2 regions of the Streptomyces chengmaiensis genome follow, and region 1 is predicted to be linked to the other one. Evidence: predicted binding sites of a transcription regulator. Region 1 holds the regulator's gene; the other holds the start of a gene.

What was found. Region 1 encodes HrcA, which represses chaperone genes, less so after heat shock. Its sites were predicted from a motif close to TTNGCACTCNGNNNNNCNGAGTGCNAA; they were not measured.
Region 2: the regulator HrcA is predicted to act here: its motif matches at 5,577-5,603, upstream of groES (co-chaperone GroES).

Annotation. Positions count from the first base shown of each region.
Region 1 is NZ_JARWBG010000025.1:44,054-51,795, reverse strand. It holds gene QCN29_RS21305 (hypothetical protein) at 1-428, opposite strand, end outside; gene QCN29_RS21300 (16S rRNA (uracil(1498)-N(3))-methyltransferase) at 543-1,286, opposite strand; gene QCN29_RS21295 (nitronate monooxygenase) at 1,283-2,386, opposite strand; gene dnaJ (molecular chaperone DnaJ) at 2,532-3,674, opposite strand; gene hrcA (heat-inducible transcriptional repressor HrcA) at 3,675-4,691, opposite strand; gene QCN29_RS21280 (MBL fold metallo-hydrolase) at 4,860-5,582, shown strand; gene QCN29_RS21275 (DUF3097 domain-containing protein) at 5,678-6,493, shown strand; gene hemW (radical SAM family heme chaperone HemW) at 6,534-7,742, opposite strand, start outside.
Region 2 is NZ_JARWBG010000011.1:68,950-76,691, forward strand. It holds gene QCN29_RS12045 (MOSC domain-containing protein) at 1-578, shown strand, start outside; gene QCN29_RS12050 (multicopper oxidase family protein) at 781-2,295, shown strand; gene QCN29_RS12055 (SDR family NAD(P)-dependent oxidoreductase) at 2,306-3,079, shown strand; gene groL (chaperonin GroEL) at 3,391-5,019, opposite strand; gene groES (co-chaperone GroES) at 5,120-5,428, opposite strand; gene QCN29_RS12070 (polysaccharide deacetylase family protein) at 5,735-6,667, opposite strand; gene QCN29_RS12075 (class I SAM-dependent methyltransferase) at 6,883-7,742, shown strand, end outside.

The sequences.
Region 1 (7,742 bases):
GCCGTGGCCGTCGGCTGTGCCCCGCAGTCGCCGAGCATGGTGGCCTCGAAGACGGTCTTGCGGCCCACCTTGGCCGTCAGTTCGCCGTGGACGCACCGCCCCTCGATCTCACGCGTCACCTTTCCCGTGATGGTGATCCGCTGCCCGGAACCGGTCTCGCCTCGGCAGTCGACGGTCACCGGCGCGGGAGGGGAGGACGAGGGGGCGACGCTGCCGATGATGCCGGGGGCCGCCTTGCCCGTGCAGCTCAGCCAGCGCACGTCGAAGCGGAGTCGCTCCAGAGTGCTGGTCGCGGTTCTGTCGGTGGTGACGGCCGCGGCGACGGCGCTCAGCCCGCCGGAGGCGCCCGGCTCGCACCCCGTCGCGGCGATCCCGGCCACCGCCGCGGCGACGGCGATCGTGACGCGTCGTCGTCTCGAGGACACCATGTAGGGCAGGGTGCCAGCTGCCGGAGTACGAGGAAAGCAGCCTTCGCGCCGTGTCCGGTCCCCGCGAGGAAGGCGCGGGCACGGCGCGCGAAGCCCGTCGAGGGCGCGTGCTGTTCAGGACCAGCGGCCCGTACGGCCGAGCAGCAGCGCCGTGGCGGCCGTTCCCGCCGTCGAGGTGCGCAGGACGGTGCGGCCCAGGCGGTACGGCTTCGCTCCTGCTTCGGCGAAGAGGGCCAACTCCTCGGGGGAGACGCCCCCTTCGGGACCGACGACCAGCACGATCGAGCCCTCGGCTGGCAGTTCGGCGGCGGCCAGCGGCTGGGCGCCCTCCTCGTGGAGGACGGCCGCGAAGTCCGCTGCGGCGAGCAGCGCCGCGACCTGCTTGGTGCCCGCGGCATCCGCGACATCGGGGAAGCGGAGCCTGCGCGACTGCTTGCCCGCCTCGCGGGCGGCAGTGCGCCACTTGGCCAGGGACTTGACGCCGCGGTCGCCCTTCCACTGTGTGATGCAGCGGGCCGCCGTCCAGGGCACGATCGCGTCCACGCCGGTCTCCGTCATGGTCTCGACGGCGAGTTCGCCGCGGTCCCCTTTGGGGAGGGCCTGGACGACGGTGATGCGGGGCGCGGCCTCGGGCTCCTCGGGGAACTCGACTGGCTCCACGACCAGCCGGTCCTTGCCCTCGGTCCGCAGCACCCGCCCGGCGGCGCCGTGGCCCCTGCCGTCCGTGAGCACGACGTCCTCGCCCGGCTTGAGCCGTTTGACGGAGACGGCGTGGCGCCCCTCGGGGCCGTCGAGGGTGAGGACCGAGCCCGGTCCCACCCCGTCGAGGGACTCCACGACGAAGACGGGCGCGGTCATCGCGTCACACTCCCGGAGCTCCCGCTGCCGGCGGCGCCGGGCTCAACACCGGCCCGGGCCGCCTCCGCCTCGGCGGCCAGCACGGCGACGAGTTCTCCCGCGGGCAGGGCGCGGGCCAGCCGGTGCCCCTGCCCTGCCCACAGGGCCATGCCCTGGGGGTCGCCCGCCTTGGCGGCGGCCTTGCGCAGCCCGCTGGTCAGATGGTGGATCTGCGGATAGGCGGCGGGGGCGTACGGTCCGTGCTCCCGCATGAACCGGTTGACCAGGCCGCGGGCCGGCCGTCCGGAGAACGCCCTGGTCGACTCGGTGCGGGCGAAAAGCGGATCGGTCATGGCCTGCTTGTGGAGCGCGTGGGCCCCGGACTCGGGACACACGAGGAAAGCCGTGCCCAGCTGTGCGGCGCTCGCGCCCGCGGCGAGGACGGCGGCGACCTGGCCGCCGCGCATCAGCCCGCCGGCGGCGACGATCGGCAGCCGTACGGTCTCGCGGACCAGTGCGACCAGTGAGAGCAGTCCGAGACCCGACCCGTCGGCGTCCGGGTCGTCCCGGTGGGAGCCCTGGTGCCCGCCCGCCTCGACGCCCTGCACGCACACGGCGGCCGCGCCCGCCTCCTCGGCGGCCAGCGCCTCCTCCGGGATGGTCGCGGTGACCACGGTGACCGTGCCGACCTTCGCGAACGCCTCCAGCACCGCGGGGGTCGGGCAGCCGAAGGTGAACGACACGACGGCGACGGGATCGTCGAGGAGTACGGCCAGCTTGGCCTCGTACCCGTCGTCCGCGCCGCTGTCGGGGTCGCCGAGCTCCGTCTCGTACCAGGCGGACTCCCCGGCCAGCTGCTGGCGGTAGACGTCGACGGCGGCGGTGTCGGCGGTCCCGGGCTGCGGCATGAAGAGATTCACCCCGAAGGGATGGCCCGTGAGCGCGCGGAGCCGTTTCACCTCCTGGTACATGCCGTCCGCCGTCTTGTACCCGGCCGCGAGGAACCCCAGCCCGCCCGCCTCGGCCACCGCGGCGGCGAGCTGGGGACACGATGCGCCGCCGGCCATGGGGGCCTGCACGATCGGAAGCCGGCAGAGGTCGGTCAGTGCGGTGGACGACATGCCCTGCATCGTGCCACGTCCCGCTCTGCGCCGGGGCTCCGCCCCCGGACCCCCGCTTACGGGGGCTCCGCCCCGGACCCCCGCTCCTCAATCGCCGGAGGGGCTGGATCATCCAGCCCCTCCGGGGGGCTCGGGGGCTTGACCCCTAACGCCCGTTGAACGCGTCCTTCAGGCGTGAGAACAACCCCTGCTGCCCCGGCTGGAACTGCCCCATCGGCCGCTCCTCACCCCGCAGCTTCGCCAGCTCCCGCAGCAGCCGCTCCTGCTCGGGGTCGAGCTTCGACGGGGTCTGGACCTCCACATGCACGATGAGGTCGCCGCGGCCGCCTCCGCGCAGATGGGTGACGCCTCGGCCGTGCAGCGGGATGGACTGGCCGGACTGGGTGCCCGGACGGATGTCGACCTCCTCCATCCCGTCCAGCGTCTCCAGCGGGCACTTCGTGCCCAGCGCCGCCGCCGTCATCGGGATGGTCACCGTGCAGTGCAGATCGTCGCCGCGCCGCTGGAAGACGGGGTGCGGCAGCTCGTGGATCTCAACGTACAGATCACCCGCGGGCCCGCCGCCGGGACCGACCTCGCCCTCGCCCGCGAGCTGGATGCGGGTGCCGTTGTCGACGCCTGCCGGGATCTTGACGGTGAGCGTCCGGCGGGAGCGCACCCGGCCGTCGCCCGCGCACTCCGGGCACGGCGTCGGCACGACGGTGCCGAAGCCCTGGCACTGGGGGCACGGCCGCGAGGTCATGACCTGGCCCAGGAAGGACCGGGTGACCTGCGAGACCTCTCCACGGCCGCGGCACATGTCGCATGTCTGCGCGGACGTGCCGGGCGCCGCGCCCTCACCGCTGCATGTCGTGCAGACGACGGCGGTGTCGACCTGGATGTCCTTGGTGGTGCCAAAGGCCGCCTCGGTGAGCTCGACCTCCAGGCGAATCATCGCGTCCTGCCCGCGCCGGGTGCGCGAGCGCGGCCCGCGCTGCGACGCGGTGCCGAAGAAGGCGTCCATGATGTCCGAGAAGTTCCCGAACCCGCCCGCGCCGAAGCCGGCGCCCGCGCCGCCACCGCCGCCCGCCTGGGACAGCGGGTCGCCGCCGAGGTCGTAGACCTGCTTCTTCTGCGGGTCCGACAGCACCTCGTACGCCGCGTTGATCTCCTTGAAGCGCTCCTGCGTCTTCGGGTCCGGATTCACATCCGGGTGGAGTTCGCGCGCGAGGCGGCGAAAGGCCTTCTTGATCTCGTCCTGCGATGCGTCGCGACGCACGCCGAGTACGGCGTAGTAGTCCGTGGCCACTTACGACTCCGCCAGGATCTGTCCGACGTAACGTGCCACTGCGCGTACCGCTCCCATCGTTCCGGGGTAGTCCATGCGGGTCGGTCCGACCACGCCGAGTTTGGCAACTGCCTCGTCGCCCGAACCGTAGCCGACCGCGACCACGGACGTGGAACTGAGCCCCTCGTGCTCGTTCTCATGGCCGATCCGCACGGTCACGCCGGAGTCCTTGGCCTCGCCGAACAGTTTGAGGAGCACGACCTGCTCCTCAAGCGCCTCCAGCACCGGCCGGATGGTCAGCGGGAAGTCATGCACGAAGCGGGTCAGATTGGCGGTGCCGCCGATCATCAGCCGCTCCTCGGTCTCCTCGACCAGGGTCTCCAGCAGGGTCGCGAGCACCGTGGAGACGGTGGCCCGGTCCTCCGTTTCGAACGAGTCGGGGAGGTCCTGCACCAGCTGCGGCACATCCGTGAAGCGCCGGCCCACGACACGGGCGTTGAGCCGGGCCCGAAGGTCCGCGAGCGAGGTCTCGCCGAACGGCGCGGGGCAGTCGACCATACGCTGTTCGACCCGCCCGGTGTCCGTGATCAGCACGAGCATCAGCCGGGCGGGAGCAAGGGAGAGCAGTTCCACATGCCGGACCGTGGAACGGGTCAGCGAGGGGTACTGGACGACGGCGACCTGGCGGGTCAGCTGCGCCAGCAGCCGCACCGTGCGCCCGACGATGTCGTCGAGGTCGACGGCCCCGTCCAGGAAGTTCTGAATCGCCCGGCGCTCGGGGGAGGACAGCGGCTTGACGCCCGCCAACCTGTCCACGAACAGCCGGTAGCCCTTGTCTGTCGGGATCCGCCCGGCGCTGGTGTGCGGCTGGGCGATGAAGCCCTCCTCCTCCAGCACCGCCATGTCATTGCGGACGGTCGCGGGCGAGACGCCGAGCCGGTGACGCTCGGTGAGCGCCTTGGACCCGACGGGCTCCTCCGTGCCGACATAGTCCTGGACGATCGCGCGCAGCACTTCGAGTCTGCGTTCACTGAGCACTGCGCACACCTCCAGCTGTGGTCTCTCTCGGTTCCTCGCCTGGCACTCACTGCATCCGAGTGCCAGCCTTTCCCCGAGCCAGTGTACGGCCGTGGGGTGCGCCCCTAGCAAGGGCGGCCGACCACGCTACCGCGAGCCGTCCCAGGTCGTTGCCAGTAGCGTCGCCGTATGGACGTCAGTTGGGAAGACTTCGGCTGGGAGCGGTTGGCCGACGGGGTGGGCCGACGGCGGCTTCCGGTATGGGACGCGACCGTGGGGCTGGTGGCCGGCGGGGACGCCGTTCTGCTGTTCGACACGGGGTCCACGCTGCGTGAGGGGGCCGCGATCCGGGCCCAGGTCGAGACCCTGACGGGCGGGCGTCGAGTGACGCATATCGCACTGAGCCATCCGCACTTCGACCATGTGCTGGGCACATCGGCCTTCTCCGGCGCCCATGTGTACGGGGCGGTCGGCGTCGACGCCCTGATGCGGCGGGAGCGGGACGCGATCCGCGCGGACGCGGTGCGGGAGGGGCTGGACGCGGCCGAGGCGGGCGAGTCCGTCGACCTGATGGTGCTTCCCCAGCACGGGGTGTTCGGCGAGCAGACGCTGGACCTCGGCGGCCGGCAGGTGCTGCTGGCCAATGTGGGGCCCGGCCACACCGGGCACGATCTGGCGCTGCTGGCGCCAGGCGACCCCGAGGTGGTGTTCTGCGGCGATCTCGTCGAGGAGTCGGGCGAGCCCCAGGCCGGCCCGGACGCCATCGCCTCACGCTGGCCCGCCGCCCTGGACCGGCTGCTGGCCCTGGGCGGGGACGACGCGATGTATGTGCCGGGGCACGGGGCGGTGGTCGACGCCGCGTTCGTACGGCGTCAGCGCGATGTGCTGGCGACACGCTTCGGCGTGTCGTAGCGTCGGCCGAGTGCGCGGCTGCGGCCCGGACCTGACGCCCCCTTGGCCGCATCCCCCGGGCGACGGCCCCCGGACCCCCGGCAGAATGGCCCTCCATGCGACCGCGACACTACAGCGCCGACCTGACAGCCCCCTGGAAGAAGTCCGCCCCGGCGCCCGAGGTGCCCGCGGAGCCGGATCTGGTGGTGGAGGAGGTCGCCACGGGCTTCTGCGGCGCGGTGATCCGCTGCGAGGCGGGAACGGTCACCCTGGAGGACCGCTTCGGCAAGCACCGGGCCTTCCCGCTCGCCCCACGCGGCTTCCTGCTGGAGGGCAGGGTCGTCACCCTGGTCCGCCCATCCTCCCCCGCCCCGTCGCGCCCCGCACGCACCGCCTCCGGCTCCCTCGCGGTCCCGGGCGCACGGGCCCGCGTCGCCCGCGCCGGGCGCATCTATGTGGAGGGCCGCCATGACGCGGAGCTGGTCGAGAAGGTGTGGGGCGACGATCTGCGCATCGAGGGCGTCGTCGTGGAGTACCTGGAGGGCGTCGACGACCTCCAGGCGGTCGTCGCGGACTTCGCACCGGGGCCGGACGCCCGCCTGGGCGTCCTGGTCGACCACCTGGTCCCGGGTTCGAAGGAGTCCCGCATCGCGGCCCGGGTCACGGGCGCCGGCGACGGCGACGTGCTCGTGGTGGGGCACCCGTACGTCGACGTCTGGCAGGCCGTGAAGCCCTCCTCGCTGGGCATCCCCGCCTGGCCGGCCGTCCCGCGCGGCGAGGACTGGAAGACCGGCGTCTGCCGGGCTCTGGGCTGGCCCCTCGACACGGGCGCGGCCTGGCAGCGCATCCTGGGCTCCGTGCACTCCTACAAGGACCTGGAGCCGGCGCTGCTGGGCGCTGTGGAGCGGCTCATCGACCATGTGACGGCGTGAGCGTCCGGCCCGTTGCGGGGGCCCTGGGGGGCCTGGGCCCTCAGTCCACCAGGTCCCTCACCACCGCGTCCGCGAGCAGCCGCCCCCGCAGCGTCAGCGCCGCCCGCCCCGCCTCATACGGCCCGGGTTCGAGGAGCCCCTCGGACAGGGCCCGTCCGGACGCCTCCAGGCCCGCCTTCCGCAGCAACTCCAGCGGCACGCCCTCCCGCAGCCGCAGCTCCAGCAGCACCCGCTCCACCCGGCGGTCCTCCGCCGACAGGAGCTCGCGGCCCGCGCCCGGGGAACGACCCTGCGCCAGGGCGGCCGCGTACGCGCCCGGGTGCTTCACGTTCCACCACCGGACACCGCCCACATGGCTGTGTGCGCCGGGGCCCGCGCCCCACCAGTCCGCGCCGCGCCAGTAGAGCTCGTTGTGCAGGCAGCGGCCCGCCTGTGAGGCGGTCCAGTTCGACACCTCGTACCACTCGAAGCCGGCCGCGGACAGGGTCTCCTCGGCGATCAGATAACGGTCCGCGTGCACGTCGTCGTCGGTCATCGGGACCTCGCCGCGCCGGATGCGGCGGGCGAGCTGGGTGCCCTCCTCGACGATCAGCGCGTATGCCGACACATGGTCGGGGCCCGCGCCGACGGAGGCGTCGAGCGAGGCCCGCCAGTCGTCGTCGCTCTCCCCCGGCGTGCCGTAGATCAGGTCGAGGTTCACATGGTCGAAGCCGGCGGCCCGGGCCTCGGCCACGCAGGCCTCGGGACGTCCCGGGGTGTGCGTACGGTCGAGGATCTTCAGCACATGCCGCCGGGCGCTCTGCATGCCGAAGGAGATCCGGTTGAAGCCGCCTTCCCGCAGCTCCGCCAGATAGGCCGGATCCACGGACTCCGGGTTGGCCTCCGTGGTGACCTCCGCGTCGTCGGCGAGCCCGAACTCGTCCCGTACCGCGCCGAGCATGGCCACCAGGTCGCCAGCGGCGAGCAGCGTCGGGGTGCCGCCGCCGACGAAGACGGTCCGCACGGGCCGCGGGTCGTCGCCGAGGACCTTGCGGGCGAGCCGGACCTCGTCGGCGAGCGTGGCGGCGTAGTTGTCGCGGGAGGCGAGCACGCCGCCGCTGCCGCGCAGCTCGGTGGCGGTGTAGGTGTTGAAGTCGCAGTAGCCGCACCGGGTGGCGCAGTACGGCACATGGAGATAGAAGGCGAGCGGACGGTCGGCTGACGCGTCGAGCGCGGACGCGGGCAGGGAGCCGTCCTCCGGCACGGGCTC
Region 2 (7,742 bases), on a different contig from region 1:
CCGTCCGGGTGACGGAACCGGGGCCCAAGGGTCAGGGCGGCAGCGGCCTCGCCGGGGACTTTATCTGCGATCTGCGCCACCACGGCGGCTCGGACCAGGCGGTCTACGCCTTCGCCCGCGAGGATCTCGACCGGTGGGAGCTGGAGCTCGGGCACCCCCTTCCCAATGGTTCGTTCGGCGAGAACCTCACCGTCAGCGGGGTGGATGTGACCGGCGCGAAGATCGGCGAGCGCTGGCGGATCGGCCGGGATCTGGTGCTGGAGGTGACCAGCGGCCGCATCCCCTGCCGCACGTTCGCGGCCTGGGTGGGGGAGAGGGGCTGGGTGAAGCGCTTCACCCAGGACTCGGCGCCTGGAGCGTATCTGCGGGTCGTCGCGCCCGGCGAGATCCGCGCGGGCGACCCGATCGAGGTCGTGCACCGTCCGGACCACGACGTGACCGTCCGGACGGCGTTCCGCGCCGAGACGGTGGAGCGGACGCTGCTGCCCAAGGTGCTCGCCGCGGGGGACGCGCTCCACGCCGGACTGCGCAGGGACGCGCTCGCGTATGTCGAGAAGTACGGCGACGGCGGTTCCTAGGTTCCGAGGAAAACGGCTCCGAGGAAAACGGCTCCGAGGGGAACGGCTCCGAGGAGAGCGGCTCCGAGGGGAACGGTTCCGAGGAGAGCGGCTCCCCGGCGGCTCGTAGGGGAAATCCCCGAAGGGTTTGGGGAGTTGTTTCGGGGACGGCTCGGGGACCGTCCCCGATGTGTGTGCGAGCGTGGGCCGGGAGTCTGGAGCCATGTCCCGACTCAGGCGCGTCCTCATTCTCGTCACGACGGTCGCCGTCGTCGCCGGCCTGGCACTCGGCGGCGGGGCCGTGTGGCTGTACTCCGACGCCAAGGTGTCCACAGCCGGCTCGACGTCGTTCGGCAACGAGCTGGCCGTCCCACCGCTCGCGAAGTCGCGGGTGAAGCCGGACGGGACACGCGTCTTCGATCTGACGATGCAGTCCGGGCACAAGGAGTTCATACAGGGGAAGAAGACGCCGACCTGGGGCTTCAACGGCGACTATCTCGGCCCGACGCTGCGGGCGGCACGCGGGGAGAAGGTGGAGGTCAAGGTCGCCAACCGGCTGGGTGAGGCGTCCACCGTGCACTGGCACGGGATGCATCTGCCCGCGGCCATGGACGGCGGCCCGCACCAGATGGTCGCCCCCGGTCAGACGTGGACGCCGCACTGGACCGTGGACCAGCCCGCTGCCTCCCTCTGGTACCACCCGCATCCGCACGGCAGGACCGAGAAGCATGTGCAGCGCGGGCTGGCCGGGATGTTCCTGCTGGACGACGAGCGGTCCGCGGGGCTTGCGCTGCCGAAGACCTACGGAGTCGACGATCTGCCGGTCATCGTCCAGGACGTGCGGTTCGACGGAGCGGAGTTTGACCACGGGCACCGGCTGATGAGCGACACCGGCTTCCTCGGTGACCGCACGATGGTCAACGGCACACTCGACCCCTATGCGGAGGTGCGGGACGAGCGAGTGCGGCTGCGGCTGCTCAACGCCTCGACCGCACGCGTCTACGCCTTCGGGTTCTCCGACGGCCGGGAGTTCTCGCTGATCGGCACGGACGGCGGACTGCTGGAGCAGGCCGTGCCCATGGAGCGGATACGGCTCTCGCCCGGCGAGCGCGCCGAGATCGTCGTGCGGATGGAGCCGGGCGAGAAGACGGTGCTGCGCAGCTTCCCGCCGCGGGATCTGGGAGAGGGCTGGCAGAAGCGGTTCAACGGGGGCGACGACACCTTCGACGTACTCCAGCTGAGGGCACACCGGGAACTGCGTCCCTCACCCCAGGTCCCGGACCGACTGGGTGGGCTGGAGTTGCCGGATGCCTCCGACGCGGTCCGCGGGCGGTTCTTCGGGCTGCGGACGTCGGGCATCAACGGCAGGAAGATGGACATGGCCCGGATCGACGAGACGGTCACGCGTGGTGAAACGGAGATCTGGACGGTGCGCAACGAGCACGGCACTCCGCACAACTTCCATGTGCACGATGTGCAGTTCCGGGTTCTGGAGGTGGACGGTGAGCGCCCACCGGCGGAGCTGCGGGGCGCGAAGGACACGGTCTTTGTCCCCGGCCGTACGACCGTGAAGCTGGCGGTGCGGTTCGACGGACCCTCGGATCCAGACGTTCCGTATATGTACCACTGCCATCTGCTGTACCACGAGGACCTGGGGATGATGGGCCAGTTCGTGGTGGTCGACAAGGGTCAGAAGGCGGGCCGGGTCCATGTCCCGGACGGTCACCAGGGGCACTAACGTGCCGCCTATGACGACTGCACTGATTACGGGAGCGACCGCGGGGATCGGCGCCGCGTTCGCCCGGCGGCTCGGGTCGCAGGGCCACAACCTGGTGCTGGTGGCCCGGGACACCGAGCGCCTCCAGCGACAGGCCACGGAGTTGCACGACCGGCATGGCATCGAGGCGGAGGTGCTGACGGCCGATCTGGCGACGGAGGAGGGCATCGCGGCAGTCGAGCGCAGGCTCGTGGACCGCAGGGAGCCGGTCGATCTGCTCGTCAACAACGCTGGCTTCGGCAACAAGGGGCGCTACCTCGAGGTGCCCATGGCCGATGAGCTGACGATGCTGAAGGTGCACTGCGAGGCGGTGCTGCGGCTGACCTCGGCCGCGGCCGAGTCGATGCGGGAGCGCGGCCGGGGCGGGGTGGTCAATGTGGCCTCGGTCGCCGCCTTCGTGCCTCGCGGCACCTATGGCGCGTCCAAGGCATGGGTGGTGCAGTTCACCCAGGGCGCGGCACGGGACTTGGCCGGCTCCGGGGTGCGGCTGATGGCGCTCTGCCCCGGACTTGTGCGGACCGAGTTCCACCAGCGGGCCGGGATGGGAATGGACAACGTCCCGGGGTGGATGTGGCTGGACGCGGACAAGCTGGCAGAGGAGGCGCTGGCGGACCTGGCGCGTGGCAAGACGCTGTCGGTGCCGGACACGCGCTACAAGGTGCTGATGGGGGTGGTGAAGCTGACGCCGCGCGCGCTGCTCGGCGGGATCACCTCCAGGACAGGCCGCAAGTACGGGCCTCGGTAGCGATGTCGGCCGCGTCGCCGTCCAGGGCAGGGCGGCCGGCGGGCAGGGTCAGTGTGTGGCGGACGCCGTCCGGCCAACGGAAAGCAGCAGTTCATCGGCGGCTGCCTCCTCGTGTGCGCGGGTCCAGCCGCACGCTGCACGCGGCGGTGACGTCCGGCCGGGTGATGGAGCTGCTGCGCAGCGGAAGACGGAGAGGAAAGCCGTGAGGCCCGGCGCCCCGTAAGCGGGGTGCCGGGCCTCATCTGCGTGCGCGACGTGCCTCATAAGCGCGGACTCACAAGCGTGTGCCGCAAGCTCGCGTCGGAAGCGCGTCAGTGGGCGTGGCCGTGACCGTGGCCGTGGCCTGCGTCGGCCTCCTCCTCTTCCTTCTTCTCGACGACCAGGGTCTCGGTCGTGAGCAGCAGGGAGGCGATGGAGGCGGCGTTCTCCAGGGCGGAGCGGGTGACCTTGACCGGGTCGATGACGCCGGCCTTGACCAGGTCGCCGTACTCGCCGGTCGCGGCGTTGAAGCCCTGGCCCTTGTCAAGCTCGGCCACCTTGGAGGTGATCACGTAGCCCTCCAGGCCGGCGTTCTCGGCGATCCAGCGCAGCGGCTCGACGACCGCGCGGCGGACGACGGCGACGCCGGTGGCCTCGTCGCCCTCCTTGCCGAGGCTGTCCTCGAGCACCTTGGCGGCGTGGACCAGCGCGGAACCGCCACCGGAGACGATGCCCTCCTCGACCGCGGCGCGGGTCGCGGAGATGGCGTCCTCCAGGCGGTGCTTCTTCTCCTTCAGCTCCACCTCGGTGGCGGCGCCGACCCGGATCACGCACACGCCGCCGGCCAGCTTGGCGAGTCGCTCCTGGAGCTTCTCGCGGTCCCAGTCGGAGTCGGTGGTCTCGATCTCGGCCTTGATCTGGTTGACGCGGCCCTTGACGTCCTCGGCGTTGCCGCCGCCGTCGACGATCGTCGTGTCGTCCTTGGTGACGGTCACGCGGCGGGCGGTGCCCAGCACGTCGAGGCCGGCCTGGTCGAGCTTGAGGCCGACCTCCTCGGCGATGACGGTGGCGCCGGTCAGGGTGGCCATGTCGCCGAGCATCGCCTTGCGGCGGTCGCCGAAGCCGGGGGCCTTGACGGCCACCGCGTTGAAGGTGCCGCGGATCTTGTTGACGACGAGGGTGGACAGGGCCTCGCCCTCCACGTCCTCGGCGATGATCAGCAGCGGCTTGCTCGCGCCTGCCTGGATGATCTTCTCAAGCAGCGGCAGCAGGTCCTGGATCGCCGAGATCTTGCCCTGGTGGATCAGGATGTACGGGTCGTCGAGGACGGCCTCCATACGCTCCTGGTCGGTGACCATGTACGGGGAGAGGTAGCCCTTGTCGAAGGCCATGCCCTCGGTGAAGTCCAGCTCCAGACCGAAGGTGTTGGACTCCTCGACGGTGATCACACCGTCCTTGCCGACCTTGTCCATCGCCTCGGCGATCAGCTCGCCGACCTGCTGGTCCTGCGCGGAGAGCGCGGCGACCGCGGCGATGTCGGTCTTCTCCTCGATCGGGCGCGCGGTGGCGATCAGCTCGTCGGAGACGGCCTTGACGGCGGCGTCGATGCCCCGCTTCAGCGCGGCCGGGGAGGCGCCGGCGGCCACGTTGCGCAGACCCTCGCGGACCAGCGCCTGGGCCAGCACGGTGGCGGTGGTGGTGCCGTCGCCCGCGATGTCGTTGGTCTTGGTCGCCACCTCCTTGACGAGCTGCGCGCCGAGGTTCTCGTAAGCGTCCTCGACCTCCACCTCACGGGCGATGGTCACGCCGTCGTTGGTGATGGTGGGCGCGCCGAACTTCTTGTCGATGACGACGTTGCGGCCGCGGGGGCCGATGGTCACCTTCACGGTGTCGGCGAGCTGGTTGACACCGCGCTCAAGCGCGCGACGCGCGTCCTCGTCGAACTTCAGGATCTTCGCCATGGGAGCTTCTCAGTCCTCTCAATGGAACTGCGCCCCCGGCGCCCGGCTTACATACGTACGCGGGGGGCCAGGGGCGCAGATCACGGCACTGCCGGGTGAATTACTTCTCGATGATCGCGAGCACGTCGCGAGCAGAGAGGACGAGGTACTCGTCGCCGTTGTACTTCACCTCGGTGCCGCCGTACTTGCTGTAGAGCACGACGTCGCCGACCTTGACGTCGAGCGGCAGGCGCTCGCCGTTCTCGAAACGGCCCGGGCCCACGGCCAGGACAGCGCCCTCCTGGGGCTTCTCCTTGGCAGTGTCCGGGATGACCAGGCCAGAGGCCGTGGTCTGCTCGGCGTCGAGCGGCTGGACCACGATACGGTCCTCGAGCGGCTTGATGGCAACCTTGGAGCTGGTGGTCGTCACGATCCGACCTCCCCCTTCGGAGATCTCACGGGGTTAACTGATCTGAGGTGGCGACCAGGTGGATCCGTCGTCGCGGGTGCCGGACCTGCCTGTCGCTGTGTCTGGCACTCTCCTGTGGGGAGTGCCAGAGCCGAGACTATGACCGCGATTAGCACTCGGTCAAGCGGAGTGCCAGTAGAGCACCCGTTTCGGCCGTGCGGTGTCCGAAGGCCGTCGGCCGTCCGGCCCGCCGGGCAGCGGCACCCGGCGGCGTTCCCACTGCTCTGACCGGGCGCAGGCGCAGGCTCAGAGGCACCCGCAGGCGGCTCAGAGGTAGTCCTCCAGCCTGGCGACGGCGTAGCCCTTCGCCGTCACCGTGTTCATCACCCGACGGATCATGTCCGGCATCGTTCCCTTCCAATCCCCCCGACCCCGGAAGTGCGTGAGGATGATGTCGCCCGGGTGCAGATCCCGGTCCCACTCCCGCCACTCCATCCGGTCGGGGAACCCTTCTGCCGCCCAGAGGGGCACCGCCTTGATCCCGCACGACTGGGCGGCGCGCAGCGTGTCCTTGTTGTAGTTGCCGTACGGCGGCCGGAACAGCCGGGGCCGGGTGCCATAGCGCTTCTCCAGCTTGTCCTGCTGACCGCAGATCTCCCCCTTCTGCTCGGCGTACGACAGGGCGGGCAGATAGCGGTGGTTCAGCGTGTGGTTGTGCAGGGCGACCCCGCGGTCCTGCATCCGCTTGAAGTAGCCGTAGTCGTCCTCGATCAGGTAGTCGCTGAGGAAGGCACTGTACGGGATCCGCAGCTCGGACATCATCCGCAGCAGATCCGGGTCCTTCTCCATGCCGTCGTCGATGGTCAGGAAGACGACCTTCTCCTTCACCGGCACCGTGGTGAAGACCGGCGGCAGCGAGGCCCCGCCCGCGACCTCGAACCCTTTGCGCGTGGCGATCTCCGGCTTGGCCGCGGGGGGCGAAGGCGCGGTGAGCGGCGTCTGCTTCAGGCCCCACCTGCGGGCCGCGGCGACGCGGGCGGCGTGCTCCTTCTTCACCCGCTCGACATACGCGGTGAGGGCGCCGGCCGCACCCTGCCGCGCGTCCTGGCCGGCGGCGGGCCGGGAAGCGTCGCCGTCTGCGACCCCGCAGCCGGAGCCGAGGGCGGCGGCCAGCAGGACGACGAGCGCCGCGCCGGGCCGCGACGCCCTCCCCCCTTGTCGATATGACCTAATGCTTACCTTTTGTCTGACAAGCTGCATGGCGTCGCATCCTGACAGCACGGCGCGCCGCACCCGGCGCGACACCCCGTCGGCGCCGCCGCCGCGAGCGGACCATCCCCCGCCTGGCCGACAATGTCCCGGTGAACGCCCCTGACCCCGCCGCCCCGCCCGCTTCCGACGCCTCAGGCTCTTCCGCCCCCTCGGCCTCCTCAGCCTCCTCGGCCTCCTCCGACCCCCTCGTCTCCTTCGCCGCGCTGCGCACCGAGGAGGGCGCGGCGCTGCTGGCGGGCCTGGCCTCCTACGACCCGGCGCAGGAGCTGGCCGTCGCCACCCGGCTGCGTCGCGACCACCCGGCGGAGCTCGTCTCCGCCGCCCTGGGGCAGGCGCGGCTGCGGCAGCGGGCCGCCGCGAAGTTCGGCGCGGACGACGCCCAGCGGATGTTCTTCACCCCGAACGGCGTCGAGCAGGCGACCCGCCGCTCCGTCGCCGCCTACCGCGCAGGCCGCCTCGCCGCTCTCGGCGTACGCAGCGTCGCCGATCTGTGCAGCGGCATCGGCGGAGACGCGATCGCGTTCGCCCGCGCGGGCATCCGCGTCCTCGCCGTGGACCGGGACCCGTTGACCGCCGAGGTCGTGCGGGCCAACGCCGAGACCCTGGGTCTCGCGGGCCTGATCGAGGTCCGCTGCGCGGATGTGACGGAGGTCGACGTCTCGGCGTACGACGCCGTCTTCGTCGACCCCGCGCGGCGCGGCGGAGCGGGGTCGGCGGCCCGCGGCGGCCCCGGTGCAGGCGGCGGGCGCGGCCCCGGTGCGGGCGGCGGGCGGATCTTTGACCCGGAGGCCTACTCCCCGCCGCTGTCCTGGGCGGTCGGCGCGGCACGCACCCGCCCGCACGCCGCCCTGAAGGTCGCTCCGGGCATCCCCCACGAGGCGGTCCCCGAGGACGCCGAAGCCGAGTGGATCTCCGACGGCGGCGAGGTCAAAGAGGCCGTGCTCTGGTTCGGCACCCGCCCGGGCACGGTGACGGCGACCCTGCTGCCCGGCCCCCGCTCCCTGACCGGCCGGGGCCTGCCCGATCCGCCCGTACGGAAGGTGGGCCGCTATCTGTACGAGCC